2 regions of the Streptomyces sp. NPDC090445 genome follow, and region 2 is predicted to be linked to the other one. Evidence: riboswitches for the same ligand, from Rfam matches in the RefSeq annotation. Region 2 holds a riboswitch; the other holds the start of a gene.
What was found. A riboswitch is a leader RNA that binds a small molecule or an ion and turns the genes downstream of it on or off. The one in region 2 is predicted to bind S-adenosylmethionine.
Positions count from the first base shown of each region.

Region 1: it holds a riboswitch for S-adenosylmethionine, as region 2 does, so the genes downstream of both, ACIQUT_RS05535 (aminotransferase class V-fold PLP-dependent enzyme) here and thrC (threonine synthase) in region 2, are expected to answer to the same signal.

Region 1 covers NZ_JBIVXV010000002.1:179,616-188,337, forward strand. The annotation lists gene ACIQUT_RS05525 (rhomboid family intramembrane serine protease) at 1-320, shown strand, start outside; gene ACIQUT_RS05530 (Lrp/AsnC family transcriptional regulator) at 317-598, shown strand; gene ACIQUT_RS05535 (aminotransferase class V-fold PLP-dependent enzyme) at 708-2,174, opposite strand; SAM riboswitch class IV at 2,419-2,535, opposite strand; gene trpD (anthranilate phosphoribosyltransferase) at 2,626-3,690, opposite strand; gene ACIQUT_RS05545 (cytochrome bc complex cytochrome b subunit) at 3,838-5,463, opposite strand; gene ACIQUT_RS05550 (Rieske 2Fe-2S domain-containing protein) at 5,460-6,518, opposite strand; gene ACIQUT_RS05555 (c-type cytochrome) at 6,515-7,324, opposite strand; gene ACIQUT_RS05560 (heme-copper oxidase subunit III) at 7,402-8,022, opposite strand; gene ACIQUT_RS05565 (hypothetical protein) at 8,210-8,611, shown strand.
Region 2 covers NZ_JBIVXV010000018.1:57,326-66,047, reverse strand. The annotation lists gene ACIQUT_RS27725 (ROK family protein) at 1-215, opposite strand, end outside; gene ACIQUT_RS27720 (extracellular solute-binding protein) at 391-1,683, shown strand; gene ACIQUT_RS27715 (DUF3263 domain-containing protein) at 1,830-2,066, shown strand; gene otsB (trehalose-phosphatase) at 2,239-3,087, shown strand; gene ACIQUT_RS27705 (trehalose-6-phosphate synthase) at 3,327-4,790, opposite strand; gene ACIQUT_RS27700 (glucosyl-3-phosphoglycerate synthase) at 4,893-5,843, opposite strand; SAM riboswitch class I at 6,040-6,193, shown strand; gene thrC (threonine synthase) at 6,211-7,530, shown strand; gene ACIQUT_RS27690 (MoaD/ThiS family protein) at 7,566-7,844, shown strand; gene ACIQUT_RS27685 (cold-shock protein) at 8,227-8,430, shown strand.

The DNA.
Region 1 (8,722 bases), on a different contig from region 2:
GGGAGACGCTCGTCGGGGCGTCCGGCGCGATCTCGGCGGTACTGGGCGCGTTCCTGTACCTGTTCCCGCGGGCCCGGGTGACGAGCCTGTTCCCGTTCCTGTTCTTCCTGCCGCTGCGGTTCCCCGCGTGGCTCGTGCTGCTGTTCTGGTTCGGCCTGCAGTGGGTGGCGGCGCACCGGGCGGGGAGCGGCCCCGGGGTGGCGTACCTGGCGCACCTGGTGGGCTTCTCCCTCGGCTTCGTCCACGCATGGGTGCGCTACCGGCGTGCGACTAGAGTGAGGCGACCAGCGACGGCCACCGAGGGAGACAGCCAGCCATGATCACCGCGATCGTGCTCATCAAGACCAGCGTGGACCGCATCCCCGAGATCGCCGAGTCCATCGCCGCGCTGGAGAGCGTCAGCGAGGTCTACTCCGTCACGGGGACGTACGACCTCATCGCCCTGGTGCGCGTGAACCGCCACGACGACCTGGCGGACATCATCCCGGGCCGCATCAGCAAGATCCCCGGCGTGGAGGCGACGGACACCCACGTGGCGTTCCGCACCTACTCCCAGCACGACCTGGAAGCCGCCTTCGCCATCGGCCTGGACGCCTGAGCGCTCCGCGGGGAGCCCGGTCATGACACCGCGGGCCGGTGGGAGCTGATCGCGCAGTTCCCCGTGCCCGTGCGGGGCGCGGCCGCTCAGCAGCCGGGCCCGGCGCCGGTCATACGGCCGGGACGCAGCGGCCCTCCTGCGTGCGGTACTGCCACTGCGCGCCCTCGGTGACGAGCTCCCGGACCGCGCGGACGAACCGCTCCACGTGCTCGTCGGGGGTCCCGGCGCCGAAGCTCACCCGGATCGCGTTCAGCGACCTCTCTCCCGGCGCCTCCGGGGCCCCGCACGCGCCGGGCTCCTGCGGGGCGCTGCCGAGCAGGGTGCGCACCAGCGGGTGGGCGCAGAACAGGCCGTCGCGGACCCCGATGCCGTACTCGGCCGACAGGGCGGCGGCGAAGTGGGAGCTGTTCCAGCCTTCCACCACGAAGGAGAGGACGCCGACGCGCGGGGCGTCGTCCCCGAACAGGGAGAGGATCCGGACCTCCGGGATGCCGGCGAGGCCCGCGCGGACCTGTGCGGTCAGCTCGTGCTCGCGGGCGACGAGCCGGTCGAAGCCCGCCTCGGTCAGGGCGCGGCAGGCGGAGGCGATGGCGTACACGCCGATGACGTTGGGGGATCCGGCCTCGTGGCGGGCGGCCGTGGTGTGCCACTCGACGTCGACGCCGCCGTCCTCGCGGCGGGCGACGGTCCGCGAGGCGCCGCCGCCGGCCAGGTACGGCTTCGCCTGCTGCAGCCAGTCGGCCCGCCCGGCCAGCACGCCGGAGCCGAAGGGCGCGTACAGCTTGTGCCCGGAGAAGGCCACCCAGTCCACGTCGAGGTCCCGGACGGAGACGGGGTGGTGCGGGGCCAGCTGGGCGGCGTCGAGGACGATCCGGGCGCCGTGGGCGTGCGCGGCGGCGGCGAGCTCCTTCACCGGCCACAGTTCACCGGTGACGTTGGAGGCCCCGGTCACGCAGACCAGCGCCGCGCCGTGGGGGTCCCGTTCGGCCAGGGCCCGCTCCAGGGTGGCCACGGCCTCGTCCGGCGTGCGCGGCGCGTCGAGGTACGTGACCTGCGCGCCGTCCCACGGCAGCAGCGAGGCGTGGTGCTCGGTCTCGAAGACGAAGACCCGGCAGTCGGCGGGGAGGGCGGCGGCGAGCAGGTTGAGGGAGTCGGTGGTGGACCGGGTGAAGACCACCTGGTCGGAGGGGCGGCAGTCCAGGAACGCGGCGACCGCGGCCCGGCTCTGCTCGAAGAGGTCGGTGGAGAGCTGCGAGAGGTGGCCCGCCCCGCGGTGCACGCTGCCGTAGTAGGGGGCGTACGCGGCCACGTCGTCCCAGACGCGCTGGAGGGCGGGGGCGCTGGCGGCGTAGTCGAGGGCCGCGTAGGTGACCTCGCCGCCGGTGACGAGCGGCACGGTGACGTCCCGGCCGAGGACCGGGAGCGGCCCGGCACAGGCGGCGCCGTCGGCATCGGCCGCACAGGCGGCAGAGACAGCAGAGGCGGCAGAGGCAGAGGCAGAGGCAGTGGCGACGGGGGCGGGGGCGGGGGCGGCGACAGCGGTGGCGACGGTGGCGGCGTTCAGGAATGCGGACATGGCGGTATCTCCCGGCGGGCAGGCGGAATCGGCTTCGGATGTCACCCGTCTGCGGGTACGGCGCTGCGGCCGGCCGGGGGACGGGGAAATGCCTCGGAGCACGGGCCGGGGGCGTACGGGGGTGTCCGGGTACGCACGGGGAAGGGGCCTGGTCCGAGGGGTGGAGAAGGGGCGGAGCCGCCCTATCGCATTCGCTTGCTCACGGAAAAAAGCTCCTCGAAGACCAGGACCCCTGGTGTCGAGGGATCCGCGCTTGCCGCGGACCTCGCTGCCCGCGGCCTGGTCATCACCCGGGGCACCCCGCCACGGAAGGAGGGTTGCCGGACAGCAAGCCGGGGCCAAAACGCTGTCACTCGTGACCTTGGTCAGTCATCCTGCCACAGGATGCCGCACGCACAAGACCCCGGTCCGTATGCCGGACCGGGGCCATGGCCGAAAACGATCAGTCAGGTCAGGCGTTGCTGGCGGCCACCCACCGCTCCAGGGCGGCCCGTGCCGCACCCGAGTCGATGGCTTCCGCGGCCCGCTCGATGCCCGCCCGGATCTGCTCCTCCAGGGAGCCGCTGCCCGGGTCCACGGCGACCAGGGCGGCCGCCGAGTTCAGCAGCACCGCGTCCCGCACCGGGCCGGTCTCCCCGGCCAGCAGCCGCCGGGCGACGTCCGCGTTGTACGAGGCGTCGGCGCCCGCCAGCTCCTTGACGTCCACCAGGCCGATGCCCACGTCGCGCGGGTCGAAAGCCTGCTCCTGCACCCGCCCGTCGCGCACCCACCAGACCCGGGAGGTGGCGGTGGTGGTCAGTTCGTCCAGGCCGTCGTCCCCGCGGAACACCAGGGCCGAGGAGCCGCGCTCCGCCAGCACGCCCGCGACGATGGGCGCCATCCGGGGGTCGGCGACGCCGGTGGCCTGCGCCCGGACCCGTGCCGGGTTGGTCAGCGGGCCGAGGATGTTGAAGGTGGTGCGGATGCCGAGCTCGCGGCGGGCCGGGGCCACGTGCCGCAGCGCGGGGTGGAACTTCACGGCGAAGCAGAAGGTGATGCCGGCCTCCTCGGCCACCCGGACCACCCCGGCCGGGGTCAGGTCGAGGTTGACGCCGAGCTTCTCCAGCACGTCGGAGGCCCCGCTCGCCGAGGACGCGGCCCGGTTGCCGTGCTTGACCACCTTGGCGCCGGTGCCGGCGACCACGATGGAGGACATGGTCGAGATGTTCACGGTCTTGGCGCCGTCGCCGCCGGTGCCGACGATGTCCACGGTCCGGCCGGGCACCTCGATCAGGTTGGCGTGCCCGTACATGGCCCGCACCAGGCCGTTGATCTCTGCGACCGTCTCCCCCTTGGCCCGCAGGGCGACCACGAAGCCGGCGATCTGGGCGTCGGTGGCCTCGCCGCGCATGATCCGGTCCATGGCCCACGCCGTGTCGTCGGCGTGCAGGTCCCGGCCCGAGAGCAGCGCTTCCAGTACGGCCGGCCAGGACCGGTCCGCCACGCTGTCGCCGCCTGCCGGGGTCACAACGTTCATGGTCCGCTCCTGAGGGTCCACAGTCGAATGGGAAGGCCTTCAGCCTATCCAGGCCGGGCAGACGGCGAAGAGCCCCGTCCAGACGCTGGACGGGGCTCTTGCCGTGGGCGACACCGGGACTGACCGAAATCAGACCCTCACGCGGGATCAGTGGTGGCCGTGGCCGCTCTGGATCTCCTTGAACTCCTCCACCGTGGGCTTCGGAATCTGGTTGCCTTCGCCGTACATGCCCTGGCTGAGCTTGGCGCGGAGCTTCTCCGCCATCTTGACCTTGCGCTCGACGCCGTTCTCGTCGACCGTCGGGCCGATCTCCCGCGGCTTGTACTGCTCGTGCGCGGTGAGCGTGTGCAGCTTGGCCTGGTCGAGGGTCTCGTGGACCTCGATGAACTCACCGTGCGGGAGCCGCTTGATGACGCCGGTCTCGCGACCGTGCAGCACCTTGTCGTGGTCCCGGCGCTGCAGGCCGAGGCAGATGCGCTTGGTGATGATGAACGCGATCACCGGGACGGCGAAGAAGCCGATCCGCACGAACCAGGTGATGTTGTTGATCGAGAGGTGGAAGTACTGCGCGAACATGTCGTTGCCGCCGCCGATGAGGAGCACGATGTACTCCGCGATCCAGGCGACACCGAAGGCCGTGCGGGTCGGGGCGTTGCGCGGGCGGTCCAGGATGTGGTGCTCGCGCTTGTCGCCGGTGACCCAGGACTCGATGAACGGCCACACCGCGATCGCGCCGAGGACCAGCGGGAAGAGCACCAGCGGGATGAACACGCCCAGGACGAGCGTGTGGCCCCACAGGTTGATCTCCCAGCCGGGCATGGCACGGATCAGGCCTTCCGGCATACCCATGTACCAGTCGGGCTGCGCACCGGTGGACACGTGGTCCGGGCGGTACGGGCCGAGCGCCCAGATCGGGTTGATCGAGGCGATCGCCGCGATGGCCGCGATGACACCGAAGACCAGGAAGAAGAAGCCTCCGGCCTTGGCCATGTAGACCGGCAGCAGCGGCATGCCGACGACGTTGTTGTTCGTCTTGCCGGGACCCGCGAACTGGGTGTGCTTGTGGTAGAAGACCAGGATCAGGTGGGCGACCAGCAGGCCCATCATGATGCCGGGCAGCAGCAGGATGTGGATCGAGTAGAACCGGGCGACGAAGTCGCCGCCGGGGAACTCGCCGCCGAAGAGGAAGAACGAGATGTACGTGCCGACGACCGGCACGGACAGGATCGCGCCCTCCATGAAGCGGACACCGGTGCCCGAGAGCAGGTCGTCCGGCAGGGAGTAACCGGTGAAGCCGGTGAACATGCCGAGGACCAGCAGCAGGAAGCCGAAGACCCAGTTGACCTCACGCGGCTTGCGGAACGCGCCGGTGAAGAAGACGCGCATCATGTGCACGACCATGCCGGCGACGAAGATCAGCGCGGCCCAGTGGTGGATCTGCCGGATGAGCAGGCCACCGCGGACGTCGAAGCTGATCTCCAGCGTCGAGGCGAACGCCTCGGACATCCGGACGCCCTGCATCGGCACGTACGAGCCGTGGTACACGACCTCGTTCATGCTCGGGTGGAAGAACAGCGTCAGGTACACACCCGTGAGGATGATGATGATGAAGCTGTAGAGGCAGACCTCACCCAGCATGAAGGACCAGTGGTCCGGGAAGATCTTGCGCATGTTCGCCTTGGCGAGGCTGTAGATGCCCAGGCGGCCGTCCGCCCAGTCAGCCACGCGCTCGCCGGCGGGCGCCTTGCGCTGTGTGTCAGTGGCGGTACTCATCCGCGCTCCCAGAATGCAGGACCGACGGGCTCTTCGAAGTCGCCGAGCGCCTCAAGGAAGCCTTCGCGGTTCACGCCGATCCGCAGCTGCGGAAGCGCGTGGCCGGCGGGTCCGAAGACGACGCGACCGCCGTCGGAGAGGTCGAAGGTGGACTGGTGGCACGGGCAGAGCACGTGGTGCGTCTGCTGCTCGTACAGGCTGATCGGGCAGCCGACGTGGGTGCAGATCTTCGAGTAGGCGACGATGCCGTCGTGGGACCACTCGAGTTCCTGCTTGTCCTTGATGTCCTCCGGCTGAATGCGGACGATCATCAAGGCGGCCTTGGCGATCTCGTTGTTGAAGTCGTGCGCGTCCTCCTCCAGGCCCTCGGGCATGACGAAGGTGAGCGAACCGACCGGGACGTCCTCGGGACGCAGCGGCTCGAACGTGTTCTGGTTGATGAGCAGCTTGCCCTTGGCCCACAGGGTGTGGCGCAGCTTGTCCTCGGGCAGCGGGCCCAGGTCGCGCATGATCACGACGGCGGACAGCGGCAGCATGGCCAGCGCGCCGAGCATCGTGTTGCGCAGCAGCGGACGGCGGGCGATGCCCGACTCGTTCGCGCCGTCGGCGAAGTCCTGCATGACCTTCGCCTTGACCTCGGGCGAGGCCGCGATCTCGTGGCGGTCGTCGGCGACCTCCACGTCGGACATCAGGGTGCGGGCCCAGTGGACCGCACCGGCGCCGATGCAGAAGAGGGCCGCGCCCAGGCTCATGCCCAGGGCGAAGTTGAGCGCGCTGATCTTCCCGAGGGGGAAGATGAACACGATCTTGTCGACCGGGATGACCACGTACGCCACGATGAACGCGACGGTGGCCAGCATCGACACCGTGAACAGCATCGCCACGGTGCGCTCGGAGCGCCTCGCGGCCCGCTCGTCGATGTCCTGGATGCGCGGCTTGTGAACCGGCAGGCCCGGGTCGGCGAACGGGTCTTCCGCGACCGCCACACCGGCGTGCTGCTCGTCGCCCTGCTCGCTCGGCAGGTGCTTTTCTTCGGGAATGTCTTGGCTACTCATGACTTCTTGGCCTTAGCGGTGTGGGCCGCGACCCAGACGGCGACAGCGATCAGCGCACCCAGACCGAAGATCCAGCCGAACAGGCCCTCCGAGACGGGGCCGAGGCCGCCGAGCTTCAGGCCGCCGGGGTTGACCGACTTCTCGCCGTTCACGTTCTGGAGGTACGCGATGATGTCCTTCTTCTGCTTCTCCGGCATCGTCGTGTCGGGGAAGGAGGGCATGTTCTGCGGGCCGGTGAGCATGGCCTCGTAGATGTGCTTCGGCGAGACGTCCTCGAGGTTCGGGGCGTACTTGCCGTCGGTCAGCGCGCCGCCCTCGCCGGTGAAGTTGTGGCACTGCGCGCAGTTGTTGCGGAACAGCTCGCCACCCTTCGCGACGTCGGCGCCGGCCGGGTCGTACTGCTTCGCGGTCGGCGTGATCGGACCGGCGCCGAGGGAGGCGATGTACGCCGCCAGCTGGTCGATCTGCGCCTGGGTGTAGATGGTGGGCTTCTTCGGCACCTGGGCGCCGGGCTGCTGGGCGGGCATACGGCCCGTGCTCACCTGGAAGTCGACGGCCGCGGAGCCGACGCCGACCAGGCTGGGGCCGTCAGTGGTTCCCTGACCGCCGGTTCCGTGGCAGCTTGCGCAACCCACGGCGTAGAGCTTCTTGCCCTCCTCGATGGCGAGGGACTGGGCGGTTTCATCGGCCTGCGCCTTGCCCGCAGGGGCGAAGGCGGCGTACAGCCCCCCAGTGGCCGCCAGCGCGAGGAGTAGAACGACGACCGCCGCCAGCGGATGGCGTCGTCGTGCGGAGAGCTTTTTCACGGATTACCCCGGTGTCAGGATCTTCTGCGTCGGTGTTTCTGGATGTCGGTGCCGGGTCCGGCCCGGTGACGTGCTCGCTACTTGATCAGGTAGATCGTCGCGAAGAGGCCGATCCAGACGACATCGACGAAGTGCCAGTAGTAGGACACGACGATGGCCGACGTGGCCTGTTCGTGGGTGAACCTCTTCGCGGCGTACGTCCGGCCGAGGACCAGCAGGAAGGCGATGAGACCGCCCGTCACGTGCAGGCCGTGGAAGCCGGTGGTCAGGTAGAAGACCGAGCCGTACGGGCCGGACGAGAGCGACATGCCCTCGTGCTTGACCAGCTCGGTGTACTCGAACACCTGGCCGCCGATGAAGATCGCGCCCATGACGAACGTGATGATGAACCACGTACGGAGCTTCTTCACGTCACCGCGCTCCGCGGCGAAGACGCCGAGCTGGCACGTGAGAGAAGAGAGCACCAGGATCGTGGTGTTCGTTGCCGAGAAGGGCAGATTCAGGGCCGAAGCCTGCTCTGTCCAGTACTCGGTACCCGTCACCGATCGCAGGGTGAAGTACATCGCGAAGAGGGCCGCGAAGAACATCAGCTCGGAACTCAACCAGATGATGGTTCCGACGCTGACGAGGTTCGGTCGATTGACCGTCGGGTGCGCGTGCCCGGTATCTACTGTCGTTGCTGTCGCCACGACCGACATTATGTCGGTCGCTTATCCGGCCCTCACGCCGGGGGGTGCCGTTCGGAGTGTCCGGGCCCCGTGCAGGGCCCGAACGGCCCATCAGCCGACCGTGCGCGAGCGTGTGCGAACCGATGTTGACACCGGGTCGGGAGGAGTAGCATCCCGCGCAACATCAACGTGATTCACGGCACCGTGGAGGAACGAAATGCGGTCGACTGCACGGGTTCTGGTCTACAGCGACGACGCGAACACCCGGCAGCAGGTGCGCCTGGCGGCCGGACGCCGGCCGGCCGCGGACCTGCCGCCGGTGGAGTTCACCGAGTGCGCCACGCTGCCCGCCGTCCTGTCCGAGCTGGACGCGGGCGGGATCGACGTGTGCGTCCTGGACGGCGAGGCCGTTCCGGCCGGCGGCATGGGCGTGTGCCGGCAGATCAAGGACGAGGTCTTCCGCTGCCCGCCCGTGCTGCTGCTGATGGGCCGTCCGCAGGACGCCTGGCTGGCCACCTGGAGCCGCGCGGATGCGGCGGTGACGCTTCCGGTCGACCCGGTGGAGTTCGCGGACGCCCTGGCGCGCCTGCTGCGCGCACGGCTGTCCCTGGACGCGTAGCGGGCGCCGGCGGGCGCGGCAGGCGCGGCGTACGGAGCCGGCGGGTGCGCAGGGCCGCGTACGGGGCCTGCGCACCGGCCGCGGCCCGGCCGCACCGGGGCCGTAGCGGGC
Region 2 (8,722 bases):
ACGGCGACGCCGGCCGCGGAGGCGGCCGTTCCGAAGCGCTCGCGGCCGAGCGCGTGCAGCTCGGCGGCGAAGTCCAGGATCGTCTCGACGACGGCGTCCGGGCCCCGGTCGCGGCCGGTGGCGCGGCGCGCTTCATGGAGCAGGGAGCCGTCCTCGCCGATGAGGGCGGCCTTGATCCCGGTGCCGCCCACATCGAGGGCGATGACGTGTTTCACGGGTTTCACAGTCGACAGTCTCGCTCGCTCGGTCGGGAAAGGTCTAGTCCATTGGAGGGGATTGTTGAGCTGCCATACAAATCCGGCCCCGGGGCGGCTCCGAATGTGGAAGAGAGGCCAAAGTGGTGTAGACCTTACGTGGATCGTACGTACAACCTTGGGTGGATCGAGAACTGTGAAAGGCCGTTACCTGCGTCTGGCCGCAACCGGAACCGCACTGAGCCTGGCCGCGGCGGCACTGACCGGATGCGGAAGCGTCACCGGGGACAACGAGGTGACCCTCCGGGTCGTGGCGGCCGACTACGGGGACAATCCGCAGAACTCCTCCGCGTCCTGGTGGAAGGAGCTCGCGGCCGGCTTCGAGAAGGACCACCCCGAGGTCAAGGTCGAGGTCAGCGTCTACAACTGGTCCGAGGTCGACGCCAAGGTCGCCGAAATGGCCAAGGCCGGCAAGGCCCCCGACATCGCCCAGATCGGCGCCTACGCCGACTACGCGGCCGCGGGCAAGCTCTACACGGCCGAGGAACTGCTGTCGGTGAAGACCGAGGCCGACTTCCTCGCACCGCTCGCGGACGCCGGCAAGATCCGCCGCACCCAGTACGGCATGCCGTTCGTCGCCAGCACCCGCCTGCTCTTCTACAACGAGAAGCTGTTCGCCGACGCCGGGATCATCCCCAAGGACGCCAAGGGCGCCTGGCAGCCCAAGAGCTGGGCCGACCTGGAGGCCGCCGCGAAGAAGCTCAAGGGCACGGGCGTCCCCACCCCGTTCGCCCTGCCGCTGGGCCGCGAGGAGGCGCAGGCCGAGACGATGCAGTGGCTCCTCGCGGGCGGCGGCGGCTACACCGACAACGAGGAGGAGTACGCGATCGACGCCCAGGCCAACGTCAAGACCTTCGAGTTCCTCCGCGACAAGCTGGTCGGCCAGGGCCTGACCGGGCCGACCGAGCCCGGCAAGACCGACCGGCAGGCCGCCTTCGACGCCTTCGCCCGCGGCGAGGTCGGCATGCTCAACGGCCACCCCACCCTGATGAAGCAGGCCGCGGCCAAGGGCGTGAAGGTCGGCATGGTGCCGCTGCCGACCGTCGACGGCACCGACCAGCCGGCGATGGGCGTCGCGGACTGGGTGATGGCCTTCAAGAACGGGCACCGCACGCAGACCGGCAAGTTCCTCGACTACCTCTACGAGTCGAAGAACCAGACCACCTTCACCCAGAAGTACGACCTCCTGCCGGTCACCACCAGCGGCTACCGGGCCGTGGAGGCGAGCAACGGCGGCTCCGCGGCACAGATGAAGACCTTCCTCACGGCGCTGCCGAACTCGCGGCTGTACCCGGCCGGCAAGAAGTCCTGGGCCGGGGTGAGCGAGAACATCAAGCAGAACATCGGCCGGGCCGTACAGCCGAACGGCCAGCCCAAGCGGGTCCTGGAGGAGATCGCCTCCAAGGCCCGCACGGCGGACACCCGCTGACCGGCACCCGCTGACCGGCACCCGCTGACCGGCACCCGCCGGCCGCGACGGCCGCGACGGCCGGCGGGGCCCCCGACCCCCGCCCCCGACACCCACCCGAGCTTGGCGGCCCCGTGGGTGTCGGTGGGCGGCGTTAATCTGGCCGTATGACGGACGACGGGCAGCTCACGGCCACCGAGGCCGCGGTGCTCGCGTACGAAGGACGCACCTGGCCCGGGCCCGGGGCCAAGGAGCGGGCGATACGCGAAGGGCTGGGGATGACCCCGGTCCGCTACTACCAGCTGCTCAACGCACTGATGGACGATCCGCGGGCCCTCGCCCACGCCCCCGGCACCGTCAACCGGCTCCGCCGCATCCGCGAGGCACAGCGCGCCCGCCGCTGACGGGCCCCGCCGAGGGCCGCTGCTGACAGCCGCCGCAGACAGCCGCCGCTGAGGGCCCCCGCTGACGGCCCCCGCCGAGGGTCGGCGCTGGCGCCCGGTCCCGGCTGGCGCCCGGCGCGCGCGTCCCCGTGCGCCGTAGCCGTCGCCCGCCCGGGCCGTTAGGGTCGTGCCCATGGGGAGCCATCCGCACGACCTGCCGATGCCCGTCACCGCCGCCGGCCGCGAGGGACTCGCAGCCCTGCTCCGCGCACCGCGCCGCAGCGTGGTCGCCCTCGACTTCGACGGCACCCTCGCCGAGATCGTCCCCGACCCGGACCAGGCGCGCGCCCACCCCACCGCCGTCCCCGCCCTCGCCGCCCTCGCCCCCGAGGTCGCCTCGGTCGCCGTGATCACCGGCCGGCCGGCGGGCGTCGCCGTCCGGCTGGGCGGCTTCGCCGGCGTGCCCGGCCTGCAGCACCTCGTCGTACTCGGCCACTACGGCGCCGAACGCTGGGACGCCGTCTCCGGCATCGTCCACGCGCCCGCCGAGCACCCCGGAGTGGCGGCCGTACGGGCCGAGCTGCCCGGATTCCTCGACTCTATCGGCGCCTGGCACGGCACCTGGATCGAGGAGAAGGGCCGCGCCCTCGCCGTCCACACCCGCCGCGCCGGGGACCCCGCCGCCGCCTTCGCCGCGCTGCGCGAGCCGCTGGCCGAGCTGGCCGCCCGGCACGGGCTCATCGTCGAGCCGGGACGGGCCGTACTGGAGCTGCGGCCGCCCGGCATGGACAAGGGCGTCGCCCTCACCGAATACCTCGACGAGACGGGCGCCGAAGCGGTGGTCTACGCCGGGGACGACCTCGGGGACCTCGCGGCGTACGCGGCCGTCGAAAAGCGGAGGGCCGAGGGCCTGCCGGGTCTTTTGGTGTGCAGCGGCTCGGAGGAGGTCCCGGAACTGGCGTCCCGGGCCGACCTGGTCCTCCCCGGCCCCGCCGCCATCACCACGTTCCTGTCCACCCTGGCCGCCGCCCTCCGCGCCTGACCCCGGGCGCCCGCCGCTCCCGCTGCGCGGAGCCGTTCCCCACCCCGCCCCTTCCCGAAACCGGGGGCTCCGCCCCCAGCCCCCTGCGCCTCAAACGCCGGCGAGGCTGGAACAGCCAGCCCGCGCTGGGGGCACCTCCCAGCGGTAGCTGGGGGAGTTTGAGCGCACCGGGTCCGGGCGGAGCCCCGCCACGCGGCGGAGTCGCATATCCGGTACGGCGGGAAGGGGCGGGACTGGGGTCAGGAGGGGGCGGTGGCGCGGAGGGCGGCCAGCTGGGCCGTGAACCACTGTGCCGGCGGAAGGGCGGTCGCCGCCACAGCCAACCGCTTCATCCGCTCCAGCCGCTCCCCACCCGGCATGGACAGCGCGGCGTGCAACGCCTCGGCGGTCTCCGTCACGTCGTACGGGTTCACCGTCACCGCATCGCCCCGCAGCTCCCCGTACGCCCCCGCCCCGGTGGACAGCACGAGCGCGCACCCCTGCTCGGACACCACCGGGATCTCCTTGGCGACGAGGTTCATCCCGTCCCGCACCGGGTTGACGAGCGCCACGTCGGCCAGCCGGTACACCGCCAGGGACCGGGCGAAGTCGTCCTGCACGGACAGCAGCACCGGCTGCCACTCCGCCGTGCCGAATTCCGCGTTGATCTCCGCGGCCAGCTCCCGCACGGCCGCCGTGTACGACCGGTAGACCTCCAGGTCCTGCCGGGAGGGGTACGCGGAGGCCAGGTGGACGACCCGGCCGCGCCACTCCGGGTGGGCGGTGAGCAGCTCCCGGTAGGCGAGCAGCCCGCGCACGATGTTCTTCGACAGCTCGGTCCGGTCCACGCGGGCGATGGTCCTGCGGTCCCCGATCTCGGCGCGCAGCCCGGCCAGCCGGTCGTCGACCTCCGGCCGGTGGGCGAGCCGGCGCAGCTCGTCGCCGTCCACGCCGAGCGGGTACACGGCGACGTCGGTGCGCCGGTGCCGTACGGGCCCGAGCATGGCCTTGCGGACGTACCGTGCGCCGTCCGCCTCCGCGGGGACGAGCGGCTCGGCGGTGCCCCGCTCGTCGTCGAGGCGGGCGCAGTCGAGGAAGGCGTGCGCCCAGGCCCAGGTGTGGAAGCCGAGCAGGTCCGCCCCGAGCATGCCCCACAGCAGCTCCCGCCGGATGCCGTCGGGGAGCATGGCGAGGAACTCCCACGACGCCCAGGGGGTGTGGGTGAAGTGGGCGATCCGCAGGTCGGGCCGCAGCTCGCGCAGCAGCCCGGGCACGAGTGCCAGGTGGTAATCCTGGACGAGCACGCAGGCGTCCTGGGTCGCCTCCTCGGCCAGGGCCCGCGCGAAGGCCCGGTTGTAGGCGGTGTACGACTCCCACTGCCGGCGGAAGGCCGCGTCGAAGACGGGGGTGCGCGGGATGTCGTACAGGTGGTGGTGGGTGAACCAGAGCACCGAGTTCGCGATGCCGTTGTAGGCGGCGTCGTACACGGCCGGGTCGATGTCCAGCATGCGCACGCCGGGTTCGGCGATGCCGCGGCGGACGGCCTCCCGGTCGGCGTCCGACAGGGCGGCGCAGATCCACAGGGCGTCGGGCTGCTCGGCGAGCGCGGCGGACAGGCCGGAGACGAGGCCGCCCCCGCCGCGCCGGGCGCCGAGGGTGCCGTCGGCTTCGAGGGCGTAGGAGAGCGGACCGCGGTTGGCTGCGACGAGAACGTGGGAAGCCATGCGGCGAACCTAGCCCGGCCCGCCCCGCCTCAAACGTCCGTTCTCACCCCCGGCGTGCCCCTGACGCGCCCCTGACACGGCCTTGGCGCGGCCCTGGCACCGTCATGCGACGCGCCGGACCGCGTACTCCTCGATCTCCGCCATCGGCGGCCGCTCCTCGGTGTCCACGGCATGCGTGCGCGGCTCGAACCCCTCCGGCCCGCGCTCGAACTGCGTCAGCACGGGCCGGACGAGGTGCCCGCGCGACAGTCGCAGCTGCGCCGTCCGGTAGATCGCCGCGGCCATCCGGCCGAGCGCCTGCCCGTCCTGGTGGCGGTGGAGCCGTACGCCGACGTCCACCTGGGCGAGGGCGTCCAGCCCGACCGTGTGCAGGGCGTCGACCAGCAGGCCCAGCTCGACGCCGTAGCCGACGGGGAAGGGCAGCCGCTCCAGCAGCGAGCGGCGGACGGCGTACTCGCCGCCCAGCGGCTGGACGAAGCCGGCGAGCTGCGGCCAGTGCAGGTTGAGCAGGGGCCGGGCGACGAGCTCGGTGACCCGGCCGCCCTGTCCGGGGGCGTCGCCGAGCGGGCGGTCGTACATGGCCTTGACGAACTGCACGTCCGGCTCGGTCAGCAGCGGGCCGACGATCCCGGTGACGAAGGCGGCCGAGAAGTCCCGCAGGTCGGCGTCGACGAAGCAGACGATGTCGCCGGTGGTGGCGAGCAGGGAGCGCCACAGCACCTCGCCCTTGCCGGGCACGGCCGGGATGCGGGGCAGGATCCCGTCGCGGTGGACGACGCGGGCGCCGGCCTTGGCCGCGACCTCGGCGGTCCGGTCGGTGGAGCCGGAGTCGACGACCACCAGTTCGTCGACGAGCGGGAAGGCCGGCCGTTCGATGAGATCGCGCCGGATGACCTCGACGATCGCGCCGACCGTCGCCTCCTCGTCGAGCGCGGGCAGGACGACGCTGACCGTGGTTCCCGACGCCCGTTTCGCGGCGAGGAGCTGGTCGAGCGGTCGGTCGGCAACGGACCAGGAGCGGTCCGCAAGCCAGCGCTCCACCTCTTCCAGCACGTTCGGCACTCCCTGTTTTCTCGGCTGCTTGCCCGGCTGTTCCGGCCGAAAAGCGATCCATCTCGCGCATCGGACAGCCGTCTCAACTGCCCGATCCTTCGGTTACAGTCTTGAACAACGCGATGGACCGCCGCATGCCGGGGGTCCCGCGGACAAACGCGTCGGCGCGCCACGAGCGCGCGGATCGGCGCCATACCGCTCATCCAGAGGGGCAGAGGGACACGGCCCGTTGAAGCCCCGGCAACCCTCCAGTCGGTTTCCCGCGACTGCGTGCAGCAGCAGCGAGGTCCCCGGCTAGGGAAGGTGCCAATTCCGTCTCATGGCGAAATGCGCCATGGGGAAGATGAGGAGAAAGGGCCTCGCCATCATGGCTGCACAGACCGTTGCCACCCCTGCCGCCGTACCCTCCGCCGGTGCGCCCGCCGTCGACCTCGGACCCGCCTCGGCCCTGTCGTGTCGTGAGTGCGGCACCCGTTTCGAGCTCGGTCCGATCTTCGCCTGCGTCGAGTGTTTCGGCCCGCTGGAGGTCGCGTACGAGCTCCCGGTCGGCACTGGGTCATCCGAAGACGTCGAGGCCCTGCGCGCCGCGATCGAGGCCGGTCCGAACAACATCTGGCGGTACGCGCCGCTGCTGCCCGTCCCCGCCGACGTGGCCGGCAAGCCCAGCCTGAACCCGGGCTTCACCCAGCTCGTCGACGCCGAGAACCTGGCCAAGGAGCTCGGCGTCACCGGCAAGCTGTACGTCAAGGACGACTCCGGCAACCCGACGCACTCCTTCAAGGACCGCGTCGTCGCGATCGCCGTCGAAGCCGCCCGCGCCTTCGGCTTCACCACGCTCTCCTGCTCCTCCACCGGCAACCTGGCCGGCGCCGTCGGCGCCGCGGCCGCCCGGGCCGGCTTCCGCTCCTGCGTGTTCATCCCGCACGACCTGGAGCAGGGCAAGGTCGTCATGGCCGGCGTGTACGGCGGCGACCTGGTCGGCATCGAGGGCAACTACGACGACGTGAACCGCTTCTGCTCGGAGCTCATCGGCGACCCGCTGGGCGAGGGCTGGGGCTTCGTCAACGTGAACCTGCGCCCGTACTACGGCGAGGGCTCCAAGACACTCGCCTACGAGATCTGCGAGCAGCTCGGCTGGCGGCTGCCCGACCAGATCGTCATCCCGATCGCCTCCGGCTCCCAGCTGACGAAGATCGACAAGGGCCTGCAGGAGCTGATCAGGCTCGGCCTCGTCGAGGACAAGCCGTACAAGATCTTCGGCGCGCAGGCCGAGGGCTGCTCCCCGGTGTCGACCGCCTTCAAGGCGGGCCACGACGTGGTCCGCCCGCAGAAGCCGAACACGATCGCCAAGTCCCTCGCCATCGGCAACCCGGCCGACGGCCCCTACGTGCTGGACATCGCGCGCCGCACCGGCGGTTACGTCGAGGACGTGACGGACGAGCAGGTCGTCGAGGCCATCAAGATCCTGGCCCGGACCGAGGGCATCTTCGCGGAGACCGCGGGCGGCGTGACCGTCGGCGTGACGAGGAAGCTCATCGAGAACGGGCAGCTCGACCCCGCGCTGACCACCGTCGTCCTCAACACCGGTGACGGCCTGAAGACCCTGGAGGCGGTGGCCGCGGACAGCGGGCAGACCGCCACCATCCGCCCGAGCCTGGACGCGTTCCGCGCCGCCGGCCTGGCCTGACCATCCCCCCGCTCTACCGGAAAGGCAGTAGCGCCATGAGCGTCAACGTCCGCATCCCCACCATCCTGCGCACCTACACCGGCGGTCAGGCCGAGGTCCCGGCCGAGGGCGCGACCCTCGCCGAGGTCATCGCGTCGCTGGAGCAGAACCACCCCGGCATCGCCGCGCGCGTCCTGGACGACCAGGGCAAGCTGCGCCGCTTCGTGAACGTCTACGTCAACGACGACGACGTGCGCTTCGAGGGCGGCCTGCAGGCGGCGACTCCGGACGGTGCGGGCGTCTCGATCATCCCGGCCGTCGCCGGCGGCTGCTGATTCGTCGTACACGAATTACTCCCTCCGGCATTAAGCGGAGGGGGTAATTCTGCTTGGTTGGGCGCGGTAGAGTTGGGGAAGCCCCCTCCGTCGTTCTTGCCCGCCGCATATGAACGGGCCCGCCGAGGGGTGACATTGAGTCAATGTGCGTGCGCGGTATGGGGCTTTGGCGCGATATGCCGGGTCCGAGTTGCCCGGGAATATGGCCAATTTTCGGCCTATTTCGCGTTTTCGGTGTGACCGGAATTCTCGTCGGATTGACCTGTTGCAGACAGCACCGGTGCGGATACATTCAGCCGCGGTCGAGGCGTTCCGGCGCAAGTTCTGACCCGGGATCGCGAAGTGCGGTCCTGCGCAAGGGCCAGTAATAGGGGAGTTAGGCATGGCTCAGGGCACCGTCAAGTGGTTCAACGCGGAGAAGGGCTACGGCTTCATCGCGGTCGACGGTGGTGCGGATGTGTTCGTCCACTACAGCGCCATCCAGATGGACGGGTACCGCACCCTTGAAGAGGGTCAGCGGGTCGAGTTCGAGATCTCGCAGGGCCAGAAGGGCCCGCAGGCGGACATGGTCAAGCTCGCCGTCTGAGACCGGCGCGACCGGCACGACCGGCCACCGACGCGTACGCGAGGGTCCGCACCCGAGGAGGGGTGCGGGCCCTTCGTGCGTCCCGGCCCGGGAGCGTCCGGCGGGCGTCCGGCGCCCGGCGGCGTCCGGCGGCGGCGTCCGGCGCTGTGGCCGGGATGCCCGAAGCCGCTTGCACTCGCGGGGGTCGAGTGCTAATCATTGGCGTTAGCACTCTCCACTGGAGAGTGCTACTACACGGGACCGGGTCGGTGAGGCCCGCAGCGTCCGGCGGGAAGGAACCGCCGGGCACCGC